Regions from separate parts of the Streptomyces sp. NPDC045431 genome, predicted to be linked through region 1. Evidence: predicted binding sites of a transcription regulator. Region 1 holds the regulator's gene; each other region holds the start of a gene.
What was found. The regulator HrcA, encoded in region 1, represses chaperone genes, less so after heat shock. The targets are predictions, from matches to a motif close to TTNGCACTCNGNNNNNCNGAGTGCNAA.
Positions count from the first base shown of each region.

Region 2: a site for HrcA is predicted at 5,134-5,160, ahead of groES (co-chaperone GroES). Genes of this name have one in related genera too.
Region 3: a site for HrcA is predicted at 2,419-2,445, ahead of groL (chaperonin GroEL). Genes of this name have one in related genera too.

Region 1 covers NZ_JBEZAQ010000001.1:159,118-166,037, forward strand. Annotated here, with positions in the region: gene hemW (radical SAM family heme chaperone HemW) at 1-725, shown strand, start outside; gene AB0A69_RS00620 (DUF3097 domain-containing protein) at 751-1,557, opposite strand; gene AB0A69_RS00625 (MBL fold metallo-hydrolase) at 1,568-2,293, opposite strand; gene hrcA (heat-inducible transcriptional repressor HrcA) at 2,439-3,455, shown strand; gene dnaJ (molecular chaperone DnaJ) at 3,455-4,594, shown strand; gene AB0A69_RS00640 (nitronate monooxygenase) at 4,829-5,902, shown strand; gene AB0A69_RS00645 (16S rRNA (uracil(1498)-N(3))-methyltransferase) at 5,899-6,642, shown strand; gene AB0A69_RS00650 (histidine triad nucleotide-binding protein) at 6,714-6,920, shown strand, end outside.
Region 2 covers NZ_JBEZAQ010000006.1:185,509-192,428, forward strand. Annotated here, with positions in the region: gene AB0A69_RS16250 (sugar ABC transporter permease) at 1-932, shown strand, start outside; gene AB0A69_RS16255 (carbohydrate ABC transporter permease) at 929-1,792, shown strand; gene AB0A69_RS16260 (hydroxyacid dehydrogenase) at 1,810-2,838, shown strand; gene groL (chaperonin GroEL) at 2,935-4,563, opposite strand; gene groES (co-chaperone GroES) at 4,679-4,987, opposite strand; gene AB0A69_RS16275 (polysaccharide deacetylase family protein) at 5,219-6,154, opposite strand; gene AB0A69_RS16280 (class I SAM-dependent methyltransferase) at 6,264-6,920, shown strand, end outside.
Region 3 covers NZ_JBEZAQ010000003.1:131,795-138,714, forward strand. Annotated here, with positions in the region: gene thrC (threonine synthase) at 16-1,308, shown strand; gene AB0A69_RS09095 (ubiquitin-like small modifier protein 1) at 1,343-1,621, shown strand; gene AB0A69_RS09100 (cold-shock protein) at 2,034-2,237, shown strand; gene groL (chaperonin GroEL) at 2,571-4,193, shown strand; gene AB0A69_RS09110 (hypothetical protein) at 4,307-5,104, opposite strand; gene AB0A69_RS09115 (immunity 49 family protein) at 5,139-6,089, opposite strand; gene AB0A69_RS09120 (GNAT family N-acetyltransferase) at 6,215-6,763, opposite strand; gene AB0A69_RS09125 (hypothetical protein) at 6,765-6,920, opposite strand, start outside.

The DNA of each region.
Region 1 (6,920 bases):
GCACGCACACCCCCGGGCGGCCCGAGGCGTGCGTCGCGGAGGCGCGGGCGGCGGGCTTCGACCACGTCAACCTCGACCTGATCTACGGCACGCCCGGTGAGAGCGACGACGACTGGCGCGCCTCCCTCGACGCGGCGATCGGCGCGGGCCCCGACCACGTCTCGGCGTACGCCCTGATCGTGGAGGAGGGTACGCAGCTGGCGCGGCGCATCCGGCGCGGCGAGGTGCCGATGACCGACGACGACGTCCACGCCGACCGGTACCTGATCGCGGAGGACGTCCTGTCCGGGGCCGGGTTCGCGTGGTACGAGGTGTCGAACTGGGCCACCTCGCCGGCCGGGCGGTGCCTGCACAACGAGCTGTACTGGCGTGGCGCCGACTGGTGGGGCGCGGGCCCCGGTGCGCACAGCCACGTCGGCGGCGTGCGCTGGTGGAACGTCAAGCACCCGGGCGCGTACGCCGCCGCCCTGGCCGCCGGCCGCTCGCCGGGCGCGGGCCGCGAGCTCCTCTCGGAGGAGGACCGTCGGGTCGAGCGGGTGCTGCTGGAGCTGCGGCTCCGCGAGGGCTGCGGCCTGGAGCTCCTCAAGCCCGCGGGCCTGCTCGCCGCCGAGCGCGCGGTAAGGGACGGTCTCCTGGACCCCGGTCCTTACGCCGAGGGGCGTGCCGTACTGACGCTGCGCGGACGGCTGCTGGCGGACGCGGTGGTGCGGGACCTGGTGGACTGAGCCCCCGGGGAGAGCCGCGGCGGCCCTACGGCGCCGTGACGAAGTCGATCAGCTCCTCCACCCGCCCCAGCAGCTCCGGCTCCAGGTCCTTCCAGTCCCGCACCCGGGACAGGATGTGCCGCCACGCCGCTCCCGTGTTCTCCGGCCACCCCAGGGCGCGGCACACGCCCGTCTTCCAGTCCTGGCCCCGCGGGACAGCGGGCCACGCCGGGATGCCCACCGCCGACGGCTTCACGGCCTCCCAGATGTCGATGTACGGGTGCCCCACGACCAGCGTGTGGGCGTCCGTGACCTGTGCCGCGATGCGTGACTCCTTGGAGCCCGGCACCAGGTGGTCCACCAGGACCCCGAGGCGGGCGTCCGGGCCGGGCGCGAAGTCGCGGACGATCGCGGGCAGGTCGTCGACGCCCTCCAGGTACTCGACGACCACGCCCTCGACGCGGAGGTCGTCGCCCCACACCCGCTCCACGAGCTCCGCGTCGTGGCGGCCCTCCACATAGATGCGCCCCGCGCGGGCCACCCGCGCGCGTGCGCCGGGGACGGCGATCGAACCCGAGGCGGTACGGGTGGGCCGTACCGGAGCGGCGGAGGACGGGCGGACCAGGGTGACCGGGCGGCCCTCCAGCAGGAACCCGCGCGGGGCCAGCGGGAACACCCGGTGCTTGCCGAACCGGTCCTCCAGGGTCACCGTCCCCGCCTCGCAGCGGATCACCGCCCCGCAGAAACCGGTCCCCACCTCCTCCACCACCAGATCCGGCTCGGCGGGCACCTCCGGCACCGGGGCCGGCGGCCGCTTCCACGAGGGCGTCAGATCAGGGTCGTAACTGCGCATTCGGCAGACGCTACGACACCCCGAACCGCCGGGCCAGCTCATCGCGTTGGGCGCGTACGAAGGCGGCGTCGACCACCGCGCCGTGCCCCGGCACGTACAGCGCGTCCTCCCCGCCCAGCTCCAGGAGCCGGTCCAGCGCGGCCGGCCAGCGCGACGGGATCGCGTCCCGGCCCGCCTGGGGGTCGCCCGACTCCTCCACCAGGTCCCCGCAGAAGACGACCTCCGGGGCGCCGGGCACCAGCAGCACCAGGTCGTGGCCGGTGTGACCCGGCCCCACGTTGGCCAGCAGCACCTGCCGCCCACCCAGGTCGAGCGTCCACTCGCCGGTCACCAGGTGGTGCGGCCTGACCAGCACGTCCACCGCCTCGACGGCCTCCGCGGCGGCCACCCCGTGCCGGACCGCGTCCGCCCGCAGATCGTCCCGCTCACGGGCCAGCAGCGTGTCGACGCCGACCGCGCCGAACACCTCCGCCCCCGCGAACGCCGCCGTACCCAGCACATGATCGAAATGGGGGTGGCTGAGTGCGATATGCGTCACCCTCCGCCCCTCGCCGAGCAGCTTCTGCGCCTGCCCCCGGATCTCCGCCCCCTCGCGGAGCGTGGCCCCCGTGTCGAAGAGCAGAGCCGCGTCCTCACCGGCCACCAGGGCGGTGGTGGCGTCCCAGACGGGCAGCCGCCGACGGCCCACACCGTCGGCGAGCCGCTCCCATCCGAAGTCCTCCCAGCTGACGTCCATACCGTGACGCTAGCGCGGTAGCGTGGCCGCCGCCCTTGCTAGGGGCGTACCCCGGCGCCGTACACTGGCCGGGTGATACCTGGCACTCGGACCCGTCGAGTGCCAATGGACACCGAGTAACCGAAGCCAGCTGGAGGTGCGCGCGATGCTCAGCGAACGCAGACTCGAGGTGCTGCGCGCCATCGTCCAGGACTACGTCGGCACCGAGGAGCCCGTCGGCTCCAAGGCGCTCACGGAGCGCCACAACCTCGGCGTCTCGCCGGCCACCGTGCGCAACGACATGGCGGTGCTGGAGGAGGAGGGCTTCATCGCCCAGCCCCACACCAGCGCGGGCCGCATCCCCACGGACAAGGGCTACCGGCTCTTCGTGGACAAGCTCGCGGGCGTCAAGCCGCTGTCGACTCCCGAGCGCCGCGCGATCCAGAACTTCCTGGACGGCGCGGTGGACCTGGACGACGTCGTCGGCCGTACGGTGCGGCTGCTGGCGCAGCTGACCCGGCAGGTCGCGGTCGTCCAGTACCCGTCCCTCACGCGCTCCACCGTGCGACACGTGGAGCTGCTGTCGCTGGCCCCGGCCCGGTTGATGCTGGTGCTGATCACGGACACGGGCCGGGTGGAGCAGCGCATGGTGGACTGCCCCGCGCCGTTCGGCGAGCAGTCCGTGGCCGACCTGCGGGCGCGGCTGAACAGCCGTGTCGTGGGGCGGCGCTTCACCGATGTGCCGCAGCTGGTGCAGGACCTCCCCGAGTCGTTCGAGACGGAGGACCGCGGGACCGTCTCCACGGTGCTGGCCACGCTGCTGGAGACGCTGGTGGAGGAGACCGAGGAGCGGCTGATGATCGGCGGCACCGCCAATCTGACGCGCTTCGGGCACGACTTCCCGCTGACGATCCGGCCGGTGCTGGAGGCGCTGGAGGAGCAGGTGGTGCTCCTGAAGCTGCTCGGCGAGGCCAAGGACTCGGCGATGACCGTACGCATCGGGCACGAGAACGCCCATGAGGGGCTGAACTCCACGTCCGTCGTCGCGGTCGGCTACGGTTCGGGCGACGAGGCAGTCGCCAAACTCGGCGTGGTCGGACCGACCCGCATGGACTACCCCGGAACGATGGGAGCGGTACGCGCAGTGGCACGTTACGTCGGACAGATCCTGGCGGAGTCGTAGTGGCCACGGACTATTACGCCGTACTCGGCGTACGCCGCGACGCGTCCCAGGACGAGATCAAGAAGGCGTTCCGGCGGCTCGCGCGCGAGCTGCACCCGGACGTCAATCCCGATCCGAAGACGCAGGAGCGGTTCAAGGAGATCAACGCCGCCTACGAGGTGCTGTCGGACCCGCAGAAGAAGCAGGTCTACGACCTCGGCGGCGACCCCCTGTCCGCCTCCGGCGGCGCGGGAGCGGGCGCAGGCTTCGGCGCCGGCGGCTTCGGCAACTTCTCCGACATCATGGACGCCTTCTTCGGTACGGCGTCCCAGCGCGGCCCGCGTTCGCGGACCCGGCGCGGCCAGGACGCGATGATCCGGCTGGAGGTGGACCTCAACGAGGCCGCCTTCGGTACGACGAAGGACATCCAGGTCGACACCGCCGTCGTCTGTACGACGTGTTCCGGTGAGGGCGCCGCGCCCGGTACGTCGGCGCAGACCTGTGACATGTGCCGCGGCCGCGGCGAGGTCTCCCAGGTGACCCGGTCCTTCCTGGGCCAGGTCATGACGTCCCGCCCCTGCCCCCAGTGCCAGGGCTTCGGCACCGTGGTGCCGACGCCGTGCCCGGAGTGCGCCGGCGACGGGCGCGTACGGTCCCGTCGTACGCTCACGGTCAAGATCCCGGCCGGTGTCGACAACGGCACCCGCATCCAGCTGGCCGGCGAGGGAGAGGTCGGCCCGGGCGGCGGCCCCGCCGGCGACCTGTACGTCGAGATCCACGAGCTGCCGCACGCCGTCTTCCAGCGGCGCGGGGACGACCTGCACTGCACGGTGACCATCCCGATGACGGCGGCCGCGCTGGGCACGAAGTGCCCGCTGGAGACGCTGGACGGGATGGAGGAGGTCGACATCCGGCCCGGTACGCAGTCGGGTCAGTCGATCCCGCTGCACGGGCGGGGCGTCACCCACCTGCGGGGCGGCGGACGCGGCGACCTCATCGTGCACGTCGAGGTCCAGACGCCGTCGAAGCTCGACGCCGAGCAGGAGCGGCTGCTGCGTGAGCTGGCGAAGCTGCGGGGCGAGGAGCGGCCGACGGGTCAGTTCCAGCCGGGGCAGCAGGGGCTCTTCTCGCGCCTGAAGGACGCGTTCAACGGACGCTAGCCGTCGGTGATCCGCGGGTGGATCCAGCGGTGATCGATGCTGACCGGTGCTGACCGGGGGCCTGCGCCCCCGGTCGGCTGCGTTCCGGGCCCCGGTGGTCCGGGCGCCTTCCGGGGGGTGTTCCGGGGCGTTCCGGAGGGGGCGAGCCCCCGGGAGGCACCCCAGCGGACCAGGGGGCGGAACCGGGGGCGGGCGGGATTCGGAGGCGGACCCGTGGCGTGACACCATGCGTGCATGTCCTCCGCACTGACCGATCTCTGCCGGTACCCGATCGTGCAGGCACCCATGGCGGGTGGTGCCTCCTGCCCGCAGCTCGTCGCCGCCGTGTCCGAGGCGGGCGCGCTCGGTTTCCTCGCCGCCGGCTACAAAACGGCCGACGGCATGTACCAGGAGGTCACACAGGTCCGGGGGCTGACCTCGCGGGCCTTCGGGGTGAACCTCTTCATGCCGCAGCCCGGGCACGCCGACGCCGCCGCCGTCGACGTGTACCGGCACCAGCTGGCCGGGGAGGCCAACTGGTACGACACACCGCTCGGCGACCCGGACGCCGGACGCGACGACGGCTACGAGGCCAAGCTGGCGATCCTGCTCGACGACCCGGTGCCGGTGGTGTCGTTCACCTTCGGCTGCCCCACCCGCGAGACCCTCGACGCGTTCGCCCGCGTCGGCACGTACACCGTTGTCACCGTCACCTCGGCCGAGGAGGCGCTGGCCGCGCAGCTCGCGGGCGCCGACGCCGTCTGCGTCCAGGGCGTCGAGGCCGGCGGCCACCAGGGGACGCACCGCGACGATCCGGGGACGGACGCGTGCGGCACCGGGCTGCTCGCGCTCATCGCGCAGGTCCGCGAGGCCGTCCAGATACCGATGATCGCCGCCGGCGGGCTGATGCGCGGCAGCCAGATCGCGGCCGTCCTCGCGGCGGGCGCGCAGGCCGCGCAGCTCGGCACGGCGTTCCTGGTCTGCCCCGAGTCGGGCGCGCACACCCTGCACAAGCAGGCCATGACCAACCCGCTGTTCACGCGCACCGAGCTGACCCGGGCCTTCTCGGGGCGGCCCGCGCGCGGTCTGGTGAACCGGTTCATGCGGGAACACGGGCCGTACGCCCCGGCCGCGTACCCCGAGGTGCACCACCTCACCAGCGGCCTGCGGAAGGCCGCGGCCGCCGCGGGCGACCCGCAGGGCATGGCGCTGTGGGCGGGCCAGGGGCACCGGCTCGCCCGCGAGCTGCCCGCCGCCCAGCTCGTCGAGGTGCTCACCACCGAACTGCGGGCCGCGGCGGCCACGCTCGCGCTGCGGGGGGCCGCATGACCGCGCCCGTGTTCGTCGTCGAGCACCTGGACCGGGTCACCGGCGGGAGCACCGTGACCCTCGACGGACCCGAGGGGCGGCACGCCGTCTCCGTACGCCGCCTGCGCGTCGGGGAGGAGATCGTCCTGACGGACGGCGCCGGCACCGGCGCGTACGGCACCGTCGCCGCCGTCGAGGGCAAGGACCGTCTCGACGTGGCCGTGAGCGAGGTGCGGGCCGAGCCCGGGCCGAGCCCCCGGATCACCGTCGTGCAGGCCCTGCCCAAGGGCGACCGCGGCGAGCTCGCGGTCGAGACCATGACCGAGACCGGCGTCGACGCGATCGTGCCGTGGGCCGCGTCCCGCTGCATCACCCAGTGGAAGGGCGACCGGGGCGCCAAGTCCCTCGCCAAGTGGCGTGCCACCGCCCGCGAGGCCGGCAAGCAGTCCCGCCGCCTGCGCTTCCCGGACGTCGCCGAAGCCGCCTCCATCAAGCAGGTCGCGCAGCTGCTCGCCGCCGCCGACTTCGCCGCCGTCCTGCACGAGGAGGGCGCCGAGCCGCTGGCCACCGCCGACCTGCCCGCGACCGGCGAGATCGTCCTGGTGGTCGGGCCCGAGGGCGGTGTGTCGCCCGAGGAGCTGACCGCCTTCGCGGAGGCGGGCGCACGGCCGTACCGGCTGGGGCGCAGCGTGCTGCGCACCTCCACCGCGGGGACGGCCGCCACCGCCCTGCTGCTGGGGAGGACCGGGCGCTGGTCGTGATCGTCACGGATAAGCTGCGTCCGTAGTGATGATCCGATTCGAGATGATCCGATTCGAGAAGGGGCCGGAGCATGGCCGGAGAGCCGCAGGACGACTGTCTGTTCTGCAAGATCGTGTCGGGGGACGTCCCGGCCACGATCGTCCGTGAGACCGAGACCACCGTCGCCTTCCGCGACATCAACCCGCAGGCGCCCACGCATGTCCTGGTGATCCCCAAGGCGCACCACCGCGACGCCGCCGCGCTCGCGGCCGCCGCGCCCGAGATCGCCGCCGACGTG
Region 2 (6,920 bases), on a different contig from region 1:
CCGGAGCCGGAGCCCGTGCCGGATCCCGTACCCGTGCCGGTGCCGGTGCGCGCAACCGTGCCGCAGCCGTCCTCCTGGCCCCCTTCTTCGCGCTGTTCACCGCCGTGATGGTGGTGCCGGTCGGATACGCGGTCTGGCTCAGCCTGTTCAGCGAGAAGCAGTCGGGGCTGGGCTTCGGCGGCACCGAGACCGTCTTCACCGGACTCGACAACTACGCGGCCGCGCTCGCGGACCGGGCCTTCCTCGAGGGCTTCGGCGTCCTGCTCGGATACTGCCTGTTCTACATCCCGCTGCTGCTCGCCGGGGCCCTCACCCTCGCCCTGCTGCTCGACTCGGCGCTCGCCCGCGCCCGCCGCTTCTTCCAGCTCGCGCTCTTCCTGCCGCACGCCGTGCCCGGCATCATCGCCGCGCTGATCTGGGTCTACCTCTACACGCCCCAGCTCAGCCCGGTCGTGAAGGCCATGGAGTCCGGCGGGATCGGCTTCGACTTCTTCTCCCCCGAAGGCGCCCTCCCCTCCGTCGTCAACATCGCGCTGTGGGAATGGCTCGGCTACAACATGGTGATCTTCTACGCGGCCCTCCAAGCCATCGACCGCTCCGTCCTCGAAGCGGCGACGGTCGACGGCGCCGGTGCCTGGCGCATCGCGTTCGGCATCAAACTCCCGCTGATCCGCGCGTCGCTGACGATGGTCGCGCTCTTCACCCTCATCGGCTCGCTCCAGCTGTTCACCGAGCCGCTGATCCTCAACAAGGGCACGGGCTCCGCCGTCACCTCCTCCTGGACGCCCAACATGTACGCGTACTCCGCGGCCTTCGACCGCAACGACTACGGGCTCGCCGCCGCCGCCTCCGTACTCCTCGCGCTCACCGCCGCGCTGCTGTCCTTCGCCGTCACCCGCCTCACCGGCCGCCGCCAGGAGAAGCACGCATGAGCGCGACCGCCCGCCCCGGGCCGCCCAGCCGCTGGCTGTCCCGCACCGCCGTCAACGGCGTCCTGCTGCTGTCCACCGCCTACATGCTCTTCCCCCTCGTCTGGCTGGTCACGGCCGCCACCAAGGACGCGGGCGGGCTGCTCGGCGGGGACGCCCTCTCCTTCGAGGGCTTCGACCTGTCCGGCAACCTGACCCGGCTCGCCGAGTACGGCGACGGCGTGTACTTCCGCTGGTACCTCAACAGCCTGCTGTACGCGGGCGGCGGCGCCCTCGTCTGCTCGCTGATCTGCGTCGCCGCCGGCTACGCCTTCGACAAGTACGACTTCCGGGGCAAGGAGAAGCTCTTCGGCACCGTCCTGCTGGGCGTGCTCGTCCCCACCACCGCGCTCGCCCTGCCCATGTACCTGCTCGCCAGCAGCACCGGCATCGTCAACACCTACTGGGCCGTGCTGATCCCGGTCCTGGTCAACCCCTTCGGCGTCTACCTCTCCCGCGTCTTCAGCGCCGGCTACATCCCCGGCGAGGCGCTGGAGGCCGCCCGTATCGACGGGGCGGGCGAGCTGCGCACCTTCTGGTCCATCGGGCTGCGCATGGTGATGCCGGGCTTCGTGACCGTCTTCCTCTTCCAGTTCACGGCCATCTGGAACAACTTCTTCCTCCCCCTGGTGATGCTCTCGGACCAGAAGCTCTTCCCGCTGAGCCTCGGCCTGTACGCATGGAACAGCAACGCCCACGCCGAACCGGACTTCTACCCCCTCGTCGTCACCGGCTCCCTGCTCGCCGTCGTCCCCCTGGTCGTTGCGTTCGTCTCCCTCCAACGCCACTGGAAAGCCGGCCTGACCGCCGGCAGCGTCAAGTGAGGAGCTCGGTTTCCACCATGCACCACGCCACCGACAACCGGCCGACGGTCCTCCTGGCGATGGGCCCCGGCATCGCGGACCGCCTGTTCACCGACGCGCACCGCGCCCGTCTCGCCGCCCTGTCGCGTACCGACCCGCACCTCGTCGCCCACGACCTGACCGATCCCACCCCCCGTGTCGCGGCCGCCCTCGCCGAGGCCGAGGTCCTCTTCACGTGCTGGGGCGCCACCCCGCTGACGGCCGCCGTCCTCGACCGGGCCCCGCGCCTGCGCGCCGTCGTCCACGCCGCCGGGTCGGTCAAGCACCACGTCACCGGGGCCTGCTGGGCGCGCGGCATCACCGTCACCTCGGCGGCCGCGGCCAACGCGCTGCCCGTCGCCGAGTACACGCTCGCCGCGATCCTCCTCGCCGGCAAGCACGTCCTGCCCTCGGCCCGGCGGTACGCGCAGCTGCGCGCCGCGCACGACTGGCACGAGGAGCTCGCCGCCGCCGGCAACTACCGCCGTACCGTCGGCATCGTCGGCGCCTCGCGCATCGGCCGCCGCGTGATCGAGCTGCTGCGCCCCTTCGACCTGCGGGTCCTGCTGTACGACCCGTACGTGGACGCCGCCGGGGCGGCGGCGCTCGGCGTGGAGCCGGTGACCCTGGACGAGTTGTGCGCCCGCGCGTCGGTCGTCTCCGTCCACGCGCCGCAGCTGCCGTCGACGTACCGGATGATCGGGCCGCGCCAGCTGGCGGCGATGCCGGACGGGGCGACGCTGGTCAACACCTCGCGCGGCTCGCTCGTCGACGAGGAGGCCCTCCTCGCGCACCTGCGCTCCGGTCGTCTGCACGCCGTCCTGGACGTGACGGACCCGGAGCTGCCGCCGCCGGACTCGCCGCTGTACGAGTTGCCGAACGTGCTGCTCACGCCGCACGTGGCCGGTTCGCTCGGCAACGAGCTGCACCGGATGGCGGACCAGGCGCTGGACGAGCTGGAGCGGTACGCGGCGGGCGTGCCGTTCGCCGACCCCGTGCGGCCCTCGCAGCTGACCAGGTCGGCGTAGCCGCCCGGAGCAGCACCGAGGCCCGGTGCCCCCGCGACGGGGGCACCGGGCCTCTGGCGTAACGCGTACTACCGCGTACTACTGCGTCGGGTGACGTCAGTGGGCGTGGCCGTGGCTGTGGCCGTGGCCCGCGTCCGCCGGCTCCTCTTCCTTCTTCTCGACCACGAGCGTCTCGGTGGTCAGCAGGAGGGAGGCGATCGACGCGGCGTTCTCCAGCGCGGAGCGCGTGACCTTGACCGGGTCGATGACGCCGGCCTTCACCAGGTCGCCGTACTCGCCGGTGGCGGCGTTGAAGCCCTGGCCCTTGTCGAGCTCCGCCACCTTCGAGGTGATGACGTAGCCCTCGAGGCCCGCGTTCTCGGCGATCCAGCGCAGCGGCTCGACCGCGGCGCGGCGGACGACCGCGACACCGGTGGCCTCGTCGCCGGTCTTGCCGAGGTTGCCCTCGAGCACCTTGACGGCGTGGACCAGCGCGGAGCCACCACCGGAGACGATGCCCTCCTCGACCGCGGCGCGGGTCGCGGAGATGGCGTCCTCCAGACGGTGCTTGCGCTCCTTCAGCTCCACCTCGGTGGCGGCGCCGACGCGGATCACGCACACGCCGCCGGCCAGCTTCGCGAGGCGCTCCTGGAGCTTCTCGCGGTCCCAGTCGGAGTCGGTGGACTCGATCTCGCCCTTGATCTGCGCCACGCGGCCGGTGACGTCCTCGGACTTGCCGCCACCGTCGACGATGGTGGTGTCGTCCTTGGTGACCGTCACGCGACGGGCGGTGCCGAGCACGTCCAGGCCGACCTGGTCGAGCTTGAGGCCGACCTCCTCGGCGACGACGGTGGCACCGGTGAGGGCGGCCATGTCGCCGAGCATCGCCTTGCGGCGGTCGCCGAAGCCGGGGGCCTTGACCGCGACCGCGTTGAAGGTGCCGCGGATCTTGTTGACGACCAGGGTGGACAGGGCCTCGCCCTCGACGTCCTCGGCGATGATCAGCAGCGGCTTGGAGGAGCCGGCCTGGATGATCTTCTCGAGGAGCGGGAGCAGGTCGGCGATCGCGGAGATCTTGCCCTGGTGGATCAGGATGTACGGGTCGTCGAGGACGGCCTCCATACGCTCCTGGTCGGTCACCATGTACGGGGACAGGTAGCCCTTGTCGAAGGCCATGCCCTCGGTGAAGTCGAGCTCCAGGCCGAAGGTGTTGGACTCCTCGACGGTGATGACACCGTCCTTGCCGACCTTGTCCATCGCCTCGGCGATGAGCTCGCCGACCTGCTGGTCCTGCGCGGAGAGCGCGGCCACGGCGGCGATGTCGGCCTTGTCGTCGATCGGGCGCGCGGTGGCGAGCAGCTCGTCGGAGACGGCCTTGACCGCGGCGTCGATGCCCTTCTTCAGGGCGGCCGGGGAGGCGCCGGCGGCGACGTTGCGCAGGCCCTCGCGGACCAGCGCCTGGGCCAGCACGGTGGCGGTGGTGGTGCCGTCACCAGCGATGTCGTTGGTCTTGGTGGCCACCTCCTTCACCAGCTGGGCGCCGAGGTTCTCGTACGGGTCGTCGAGCTCGACCTCGCGGGCGATCGTCACACCGTCGTTGGTGATGGTGGGCGCGCCGAACTTCTTGTCGATGACGACGTTGCGGCCCTTGGGGCCGATGGTCACCTTGACGGTGTCGGCGAGCTTGTTGACACCGCGCTCGAGGGCGCGACGGGCGTCCTCGTCGAACTTCAGGATCTTCGCCATGGGGCTGAGTCAGTCCTCTCGAACGAACCGCGCCCCTCGACGCCCGGCGCTGTGGAGAGCGGGGCGGCCAGGGGCGCAGCTCAAAGCATCTCTGCTTCGGGAAAAGCGGGGTGAATTACTTCTCGACGATCGCGAGCACGTCGCGGGCCGAGAGGACGAGGTACTCCTCGTTGTTGTACTTCACCTCGGTGCCGCCGTACTTGCTGTACAGCACGATGTCGCCGGTCTTGACGTCGAGCGGCAGGCGCTCGCCGTTCTCGAAGCGGCCCGGGCCCACGGCGAGGACGACGCCCTCCTGGGGCTTCTCCTTCGCAGTGTCCGGGATGACCAGGCCAGAGGCCGTGGTCTGCTCGGCGTCGAGCGGCTGGACCACGACACGGTCCTCGAGCGGCTTGATGGCAACCTTGGAGCTGGTGGTCGTCACGATCCGACCTCCCCCTTCGGAGATCTCACGGGGTTAACTGTCTGAGGTGGCGACCAGGTGGATCCGTCGTCGCGGGTGCCGGACCTGCCCGTCGCTGTGTTGGCACTCTCCGGTGGGGAGTGCCAGAGCCGAGACTATGACCGCGATTAGCACTCGGTCAAGCGGAGTGCCAATTCACGACGGCGCGGCGTGTTCTCGCCGCCCTCGGCGGGGTCCTCCGCGACGGGGTCCTCAGACGTAGTCCTCGAGCTTCGCGACGGCGTAGCCCTTCGCCGTCACGACGTTCATGACGTACCGGATCATGTCCGCCATGCTGCCCTTCCAGTCCTCCCGGCCCCGGAAGTGCGTGAGGATGATGTCGCCGGGGTGCAGGTCCCGGTCCCACTCGCGCCACTCCATGTGGTCGGGGAACGCCTCGGCCGCCCACAGCGGTACGGCCTTGACGCCGCAGGACCGGGCGGCGCGCAGCGTGTCGCCGTTGTAGTTGCCGTACGGCGGGCGGAAGAGCGGCGGGCGCGTGCCGTAGCGCTTCTCGATGACGTCCTGCTGGCCGCAGATCTCGCGCTTCTGCTCCGCGTAGGAGAGGGCGGGCATGTAGCGGTGGTTGAGGGTGTGGTTGTGCAGGGCGACACCGGTGCGCTGCATCTTCTTGAAGTAGCCGTAGTCCTCCCTGATGAGGTAGTCGCTGAGGAACGCGCTGTAGGGGATGTCGAGTTCGTCCATCATCCGCACCAGCTCGGGGTCCTTCTCGGCGCCGTCGTCGATGGTGAGGAAGACGATCCGCTCCTTGGTGGGGACGGTCGTGAAGACGGGCGGCAGGGTGGGGTCGCCCACGCCGAAGCCCTTACGGAAGGTGATCTTCGGTTTCTCGGCGGCCGTGGGCGGCGGGGGCGCGGCCAGCGGCGTGAGCTTCAGCCCCCACTTGCGGGCGGCGACGGCGCGGGCGGCCTGCGCGCGCTTGACCCTCTCGACGTACGCGGCCAGCGCGCCGGCCGGTCCGGCGGCCGCGGCCCCGCCGCCCTGGCGCGGCTCGGGCTGTCCGCCGGCGGGGGCGACGTCCTCCCGTCCGGAGGCGGGGTCACCGCAGGCGGCGAGTGCGGCGAGGAGGAGAGCGGCGAGCACGGCGGCGGCGCGCCGGGGCCACCACCCCCTCGCGACCGACGGCATTTGTTCCGTTTGTCGTACTAGCTGCATGGCGCCGCATCCTGTCAGCGCCGCGCCCCGCCGCCCGGGCGACACCGCCGCCCCGCGCGCACCATCGCCCACCTGGCCCACAATGGGGCGGGTGACCGATCTCGCCGCCTTCTCCGCGCTCCTCACCGACGAGGGCCAGCTCCTGCTGGCCGCCCTGCGCGACTACGACCCGTCCCAGGAACTCGCCGTCGCCTCCCGGCTGCGCCGGGACCACCCGGCCGAGCTGGTCACGGCGGCGATCGGACAGGCCCGGCTGCGGCAGCGGGCGGTGGCGAAGTTCGGCGCGGAGGACGCGTACCGGATGTACTTCACGCCCAACGGCGTCGAGCAGTCGACCCGGGCCTCCGTCGGCGCCTACCGCGCGGCGCGCTTCAAGGAGCTGGGCGTACGCGGCGTCGCGGACCTCTGCTGCGGCATCGGCGGCGACGCCATCGCGCTGGCCCGCGCGGGGATCCGGGTCCTGGCCGTGGACCGGGACCCGCTGACCGCCGGGGCCGCCCGCGCGAACGCCGAGGCGCTGGGCCTGGCCGACCTGATCGAGGTGCGCTGCGAGGACGTCACGGAGGTCGACACCTCCGGGTACGACGCGGTCTTCGTGGACCCGGCCCGGCGCGGTGGCCGGGGCCGCGTGTTCGACCCCGAGGCGTACTCGCCGCCGCTGTCCTGGGCCGTCGGCACGGCGCTCGGGGCGCCGCACGCCGCGCTGAAGATCGCCCCCGGCATCCCGCACGAGACGGTG
Region 3 (6,920 bases), on a different contig from region 1:
AAGGGCCTCGCCTCCATGGCTGTACAGACCGTCGCCACCCCGGACACCACCCAGAACGTCGACCTCGGGCCCGCCTCCGCGCTCTCCTGTCGCGAATGCGGTGAGCGCTTCGCCCTCGGCCCCCTCTTCGCCTGCGAGCAGTGTTTCGGGCCGCTCGAGATCGCGTACGACCTGCCGAGCGGCGACCCCGAGGCCCTGCGCAAGCGGATCGAGGCCGGGCCCGCGAACATCTGGCGGTACGCGCCCCTGCTGCCCGTCCCCGCCGACGTCGCGGACAAGCCGAACCTGAACCCGGGCTGGACCAAGCTCGTCCAGGCCGACAACCTGGGCCGCGAGCTCGGCGTCGAGCCGGGCAAGCTCTTCGTCAAGGACGACTCCGGCAACCCGACGCACTCCTTCAAGGACCGCGTCGTCGCCCAGGCCCTGGAGGCCGCCCGCGCCTTCGGCTTCACCACCCTGTCCTGCTCCTCCACCGGCAACCTGGCGGGCGCGGTCGGCGCCGCCGCCGCCCGGGCCGGCTTCCGCTCCTGCGTGTTCATTCCGCACGACCTGGAGCAGGGCAAGGTCGTCATGGCCGCGGTGTACGGCGGTGACCTGGTCGGCATCGAGGGCAACTACGACGACGTCAACCGCTTCTGCTCCGAGCTCATCGGCGACCCGCTCGGCGAGGGCTGGGGCTTCGTGAACGTCAACCTCCGCCCGTACTACGCGGAGGGCTCGAAGACGCTCGCGTACGAGATCTGCGAGCAGCTCGGCTGGCGGCTGCCCGACCAGATCGTCATCCCGATCGCGTCCGGCTCGCAGCTGACGAAGATCGACAAGGGGCTGCAGGAGCTCATCAAGCTGGGCCTGGTCGAGGACAAGCCGTACAAGATCTTCGGCGCGCAGGCGGAGGGCTGCTCCCCGGTGTCGGCGGCCTTCAAGGCCGGCCACGACGTCGTACGCCCCCAGAAGCCGAACACCATCGCCAAGTCGCTCGCCATCGGCAACCCCGCCGACGGCCCGTACGTCCTGGACATCGCCCGCCGCACCGGCGGCGCGGTCGAGGACGTCAACGACGAGCAGGTGGTCGACGCGATCAAGCTGCTGGCCCGTACGGAGGGCATTTTCGCCGAGACGGCGGGCGGTGTGACCGTGGGTGTGACCAGGAAGCTGATCGAGGCGGGCGTGCTGGACCCGTCCCTCACCACCGTCGTGCTCAACACCGGCGACGGCCTGAAGACCCTGGACGCCGTGGCTCCGACGACCGGCCCCACCGCCACGATCCGCCCGAGCCTGGACGCGTTCCGCGACGCCGGCCTGGCCTGACCCGACCTGAGCTCGTACTGAAAGGCATCACGACATGAGCGTCAACGTGCGCATCCCCACCATCCTCCGCACGTACACGGGTGGCCAGGCCGAGGTCCCGGCGGAGGGCGCGACCCTCGCCGAGGTCATCGAGTCGCTGGAGAAGAACCACCCGGGTATCGCCGCCCGCGTCCTGGACGACCAGGGCAAGCTGCGCCGCTTCGTCAACGTGTACGTGAACGACGACGACGTCCGCTTCGAGCAGGGTCTGGAGACCGCCACGCCGGACGGCGCGGGCGTGTCGATCATTCCCGCCGTGGCCGGCGGTTGCTAGCCCAGGGATAGCGCTTTCCGGAATTGCCCCCTCCGCACACGGTGCGCAGGGGGCATTTCCGCATGGTTGAGCGCGGTAGAGTTGGGGAAGCCCCCGCCGCCGGTCATGTCACGCGCATATGAATTCACGCCCCGGCGCGACAAGATGCAGTCAAAGTACCCGTGCCTGATGCGCCGAATGTGCGCTTTGCCGGGCCCGACTTGCCCAGGATTCTGGCGAATTCCGCCTACTTTTCCGTTCACGCGTGCTCGGAATTCTCGTCCGATTGACCTGTTGCAGACGGCAGTTGGACAGATACATTCAGCGGCGGTCGACGCGTTCCGGCGCACGCCCGTTCCTGTCAGCGGGTGAGGTCTGACCCGGGTCCGCGAAGTGCGGTCCTGTGCAAGGGCCAGTAATAGGGGAGTTAGGCATGGCTCAGGGCACCGTCAAGTGGTTCAACGCGGAGAAGGGGTACGGCTTCATCGCGGTCGACGGTGGTGCGGATGTATTCGTCCACTACAGCGCGATCCAGATGGACGGCTACCGCACCCTGGAGGAGGGTCAGCGAGTCGAGTTCGAGATCTCGCAGGGCCAGAAGGGTCCGCAGGCGGACATGGTCAAGCTCGCCGGCTAGCAGCAGACGCGTTTCGGCCAGCGACTTTCACAGTGGTGCCGAGGGGCCCGCATCCGCACAGGATGCGGGCCCCTCGCGCGTGCGCGCCCGCGTACACGCGTAGGGGATCGAGGGCTCCCGATCCCTGGGAGATCCCCGGGAGGAGCTTGCACTCGAAGGGGTCGAGTGCTAATCATTGGCGTTAGCACTCTGAAGGTGAGAGTGACAACGAAGGACCGAGTCGGTGAGGTCCGCAGGCCGGTGGGGCAAGGAACCACAGGGGCATGCAGGCCGTCCGTCGCGGGCGCCAGCGCGGTCCGGAGCATCCACCCCAGTCCGGGAGGACCACTTCACATGGCCAAGATCATCGCGTTCGACGAGGAGGCACGGCGCGGCCTCGAGCGCGGCATGAACCAGCTCGCCGACGCCGTCAAGGTGACCCTGGGCCCCAAGGGTCGCAACGTCGTCCTCGAGAAGAAGTGGGGCGCCCCCACGATCACCAACGATGGTGTCTCCATCGCCAAGGAGATCGAGCTCGAGGACCCGTACGAGAAGATCGGCGCCGAGCTGGTCAAGGAAGTCGCCAAGAAGACGGACGACGTCGCCGGTGACGGTACGACCACCGCGACCGTCCTCGCCCAGGCGCTCGTCCGCGAGGGTCTGCGCAACGTCGCCGCCGGCGCCAACCCGATGGCCCTGAAGCGCGGCATCGAGAAGGCCGTCGAGGCCGTCTCCGGTGCGCTGCTCGACCAGGCGAAGGAGGTCGAGACGAAGGAGCAGATCGCCTCCACCGCCTCCATCTCCGCCGCCGACACGCAGATCGGCGAGCTCATCGCCGAGGCGATGGACAAGGTCGGCAAGGAAGGCGTCATCACCGTCGAGGAGTCCCAGACCTTCGGTCTGGAGCTGGAGCTCACCGAGGGTATGCGCTTCGACAAGGGCTACATCTCGGCGTACTTCGCCACCGACATGGAGCGTATGGAGGCCTCTCTGGAGGACCCGTACATCCTGATCGTCAACTCCAAGATCTCCTCCGTGAAGGACCTCCTCCCGCTGCTGGAGAAGGTCATGCAGTCGGGCAAGCCGCTGCTGATCATCGCCGAGGACGTCGAGGGCGAGGCCCTGTCGACGCTGGTCGTCAACAAGATCCGCGGCACCTTCAAGTCCGTCGCCGTCAAGGCCCCGGGCTTCGGCGACCGCCGCAAGGCCATGCTGAACGACATCGCCATCCTCACGGGCGGCACGGTCATCTCCGAGGAGGTCGGCCTCAAGCTGGAGAACGCCGGTCTCGACCTGCTGGGCCGCGCCCGCAAGGTGGTCATCACCAAGGACGAGACCACGATCGTCGACGGTGCCGGTGACAGCGAGCAGGTCCAGGGCCGCGTCAACCAGATCCGCGCCGAGATCGAGAACTCCGACTCGGACTACGACCGCGAGAAGCTCCAGGAGCGCCTGGCGAAGCTGGCCGGCGGCGTGGCCGTCATCAAGGCCGGTGCCGCCACCGAGGTCGAGCTCAAGGAGCGCAAGCACCGCATCGAGGACGCCGTTCGCAACGCGAAGGCGGCCGTCGAGGAGGGCATCGTCGCCGGCGGTGGCGTGGCCCTGATCCAGGCCTCCTCCGTCTTCGAGAAGCTGGAGCTGGAGGGCGACGAGGCGACCGGTGCCAACATCGTGCGCCTGGCCCTGGAGGCCCCGCTGAAGCAGATCGCCGTCAACGGTGGTCTCGAGGGCGGCGTCATCGTCGAGAAGGTGCGCAACCTGCCCGTCGGCCACGGCCTGAACGCCGCGACCGGTGAGTACGTCGACATGATCGCCGAGGGCATCATCGACCCCGCCAAGGTGACCCGTTCCGCTCTGCAGAACGCGGCCTCCATCGCGGCGCTGTTCCTCACCACCGAGGCCGTCGTCGCCGACAAGCCGGAGAAGGCGTCCGCCCCGGCCGGTGGCGGCATGCCGGGCGGTGACATGGACTTCTGATCCCGCGCGGATCGGTAAGCCCGGTTACGGAACCGAGGGCGGCACTCCCCGACGTGGGGGTGCCGCCCTCGGGCGTTCCCGCGCCGCGGGCGTCATCGACCCGGGCCCCTCCGTCAGACCGTTTCGGTGCGGTCCTTCGGACCGTCGGCGAGGTGATCGAAGAACTCGTCGATCAGAGCGAGCAGCCCGGCCACGGCGTGCTCTTCGGTCTCGCGCGACCAGGGCTCCTCGGGACGGCCGTCGGGAAAGACCAGCTTCTCGGCCAAGAGCCAGTACACCAGGTTCCAGCCGTAGCCCAGCTTGGTGGCGAGCCACTCCCGGAACCCGTCCAGCAGGGCTCCTTCGGAGGCGGTGTCATAGCCGTTGAGGAACCCGACCACCGCATCGAAAGTGACCCTGCCGACGAACATCCCCGGGCGCTTCTTGAAGTGGGCCCAGACGTCCTGGTGCGACCGCGTCGGCTTGTCCCAGCCGCGCCCCCAGGCAGCGGGCATGTGCGCATCGCCGGTGCCGGCCCCCCAGGTGGAGTACGAGACCGCCTCCGGCCCCACGCCGAGAGCCGCGAGGACGCTGCCCACGCGGGCGGCCGAATCGACAGGCCCGCCCGACCGGGTCCACACGTGGGTTCCCGGAGCGTCCCCCTCGTGGTGGGTGACGACGAAGTCCGTCCCGTCCAGCACGAAGAACGCGGTCCGCACACTGCCGCGGCTGTCCCACGAGCTCTCGAGGGTCAGCCCCAGCCGCCGCGCCACCTCCTCCAAGTCCACCGAGAGCAGGGCCAGCGCACGCAACGGCCAGGCCACGCTCTGGTACATGGACACCTGCCGCACCGGGCTGCGCCCACCTGCCCGGAGTTCCGTCGTGGGCTCCCCGTCGCCCTGCCCATCCCGTTTCCTGATCACCTCGGTCACGAGGCACAGTCAACCAGTCGGCCCCCCGGGTGGCCTACGTGGCGGCCTGGTGGCCCAAGCGCGATCCCAGCAGGCCGTGCGGCAGGTACCCGGACCGGACACCGAGGTCCCACCCGTGGACCTGGACGGCGAGGCAGGCCAGGGCGAGGGGGCCGAGGGGGAGGAGGGACCGGGGCGCGGGATCACCGGCACCGGCCTCGACGCTCTCCCGGTACGCGACCAGCCGGGCGACGAGGGCGTCCTCGAAGGCGTGCTGGTCGTCGTCGAGCAGGACGCGGAGCAGCCGCTGGTCCGCGCTCAGCGCGTCGCCGACCTCGTCGAGCCGCCGGGCGGCCTCCGCGCGCTCCCCGGCGTCGGGCTTGCGCAGCGGAACCGTCGGCCAGTCGCGGGGCAGATGCCCGGCCGCCTCGGTGAGATAGGGGCACAGGGCGTCCATGGCGGCCAGGTCGGCGGGATCGGAGACGGAGGTGTACCGGTTGTAGGGCACGCCGTCACGGATGGCGGGCGCGTAGTCGCCGCGCAGCAGCAGCCCGGTGACCCGCTCCTCCCGCAGGTACCCGCTGACGACACACGTCTCGAACATGTCGAGCCAGGTCCGCGCGGTGGGCGCCTCCCTGACGACGTCCCGGAAGGTGATGGGCCCGTCCCCGAACTCGTCGTCGTCCGGGTCCGTGCTGATCCGTTCCCCGATGAGCGAGAACTGGAGGTCCTGGTCCCCGTCCGGAAAGCACATGATGCTCAGCACTCCGTGCAGACACTCCGCGGCGGTGACGGCGACCCTGCCGGTCGCGGCGTCGAGCCCCGGCTCGGCCACCGCTCGCGCGGCGACATGGTCGAGCAGTTCGTCCGCCATGGCCCGGATCAGCGCCGGCGAGATGCTGCCGTACCGCAGCGAGTGCCACCGCGTGTAGGCCCGCCCGTGGATGTCGTCGAGCGCCTCGGCCAACCGCTGCTCGCCGACCTGATGGCCTGCCACTTCCCGCACGTTCCCCGCCCCTTCATGCACTCCATGACTGAACGGAGCACGTTAGCAACAGGCACTGACAGCACTGGAGCGTCTTCTCGTCAAGGGATTGCTCCCCTGACGCGGCCGGGCCCAGGGAGCCTCCGCTAGGTAGGCGCCGCATAGCAACGAACGGCCACCCGCTGCTCCGGGCCCCACTGCTGTTCGACCGTGGCCAGCAGCTCCCAGCCGAGCCGCTCGTACAGGGCTGCCGCCGCAGTGTCCGAAGCCAGCACGTCCAGCACCGGGTGTACGCCGAGGTCCCGTGCTTCCGTGACGGCCCGCGCCATGAGCAGCGCACCGATGCCATGGCCGCGGGCCCACGGGGCGACGAACAAGCGGTTCACCACGGCGGCCCGGTCGGTACCCCTCCCCGTACGGACGCTCCACAACCCGGGAGCCGCGTCCGCCGGGTCACTCCGCGACAGGCCGATGTGACCGGCTGGGCGGCCCTCCAGCTCTGCCACCCACGAGGCGATGAGCGACGAGGGGGTGAGCCAGGCGCCCGGAAGGTCGGGCCAGTTGACCGGATAGCCGTCGCGCTGATGGACCTCCGCCAGTATCCGCACGCAGTCACCGAGGTCGCGCTCGGTCCGCTGTCGGATACGCGGGGGACTCGGGCGCACGTGCGCGCCGGACCTGATCTCGCCGGACATCCTACGAGTCGCTTCCGTCGAGCGGCTCGGCGAAGTCCCTGGTCAAGGCCCTGGGGGCGTCGGTCTCCTCGCCGGCGTCCGCGGCGATGCCCAGATCACGGCGCATCGCCTCCCTCGCGACGCCTATCAGCGCCCAGAGCGCGTGCTGCGCTTCAGC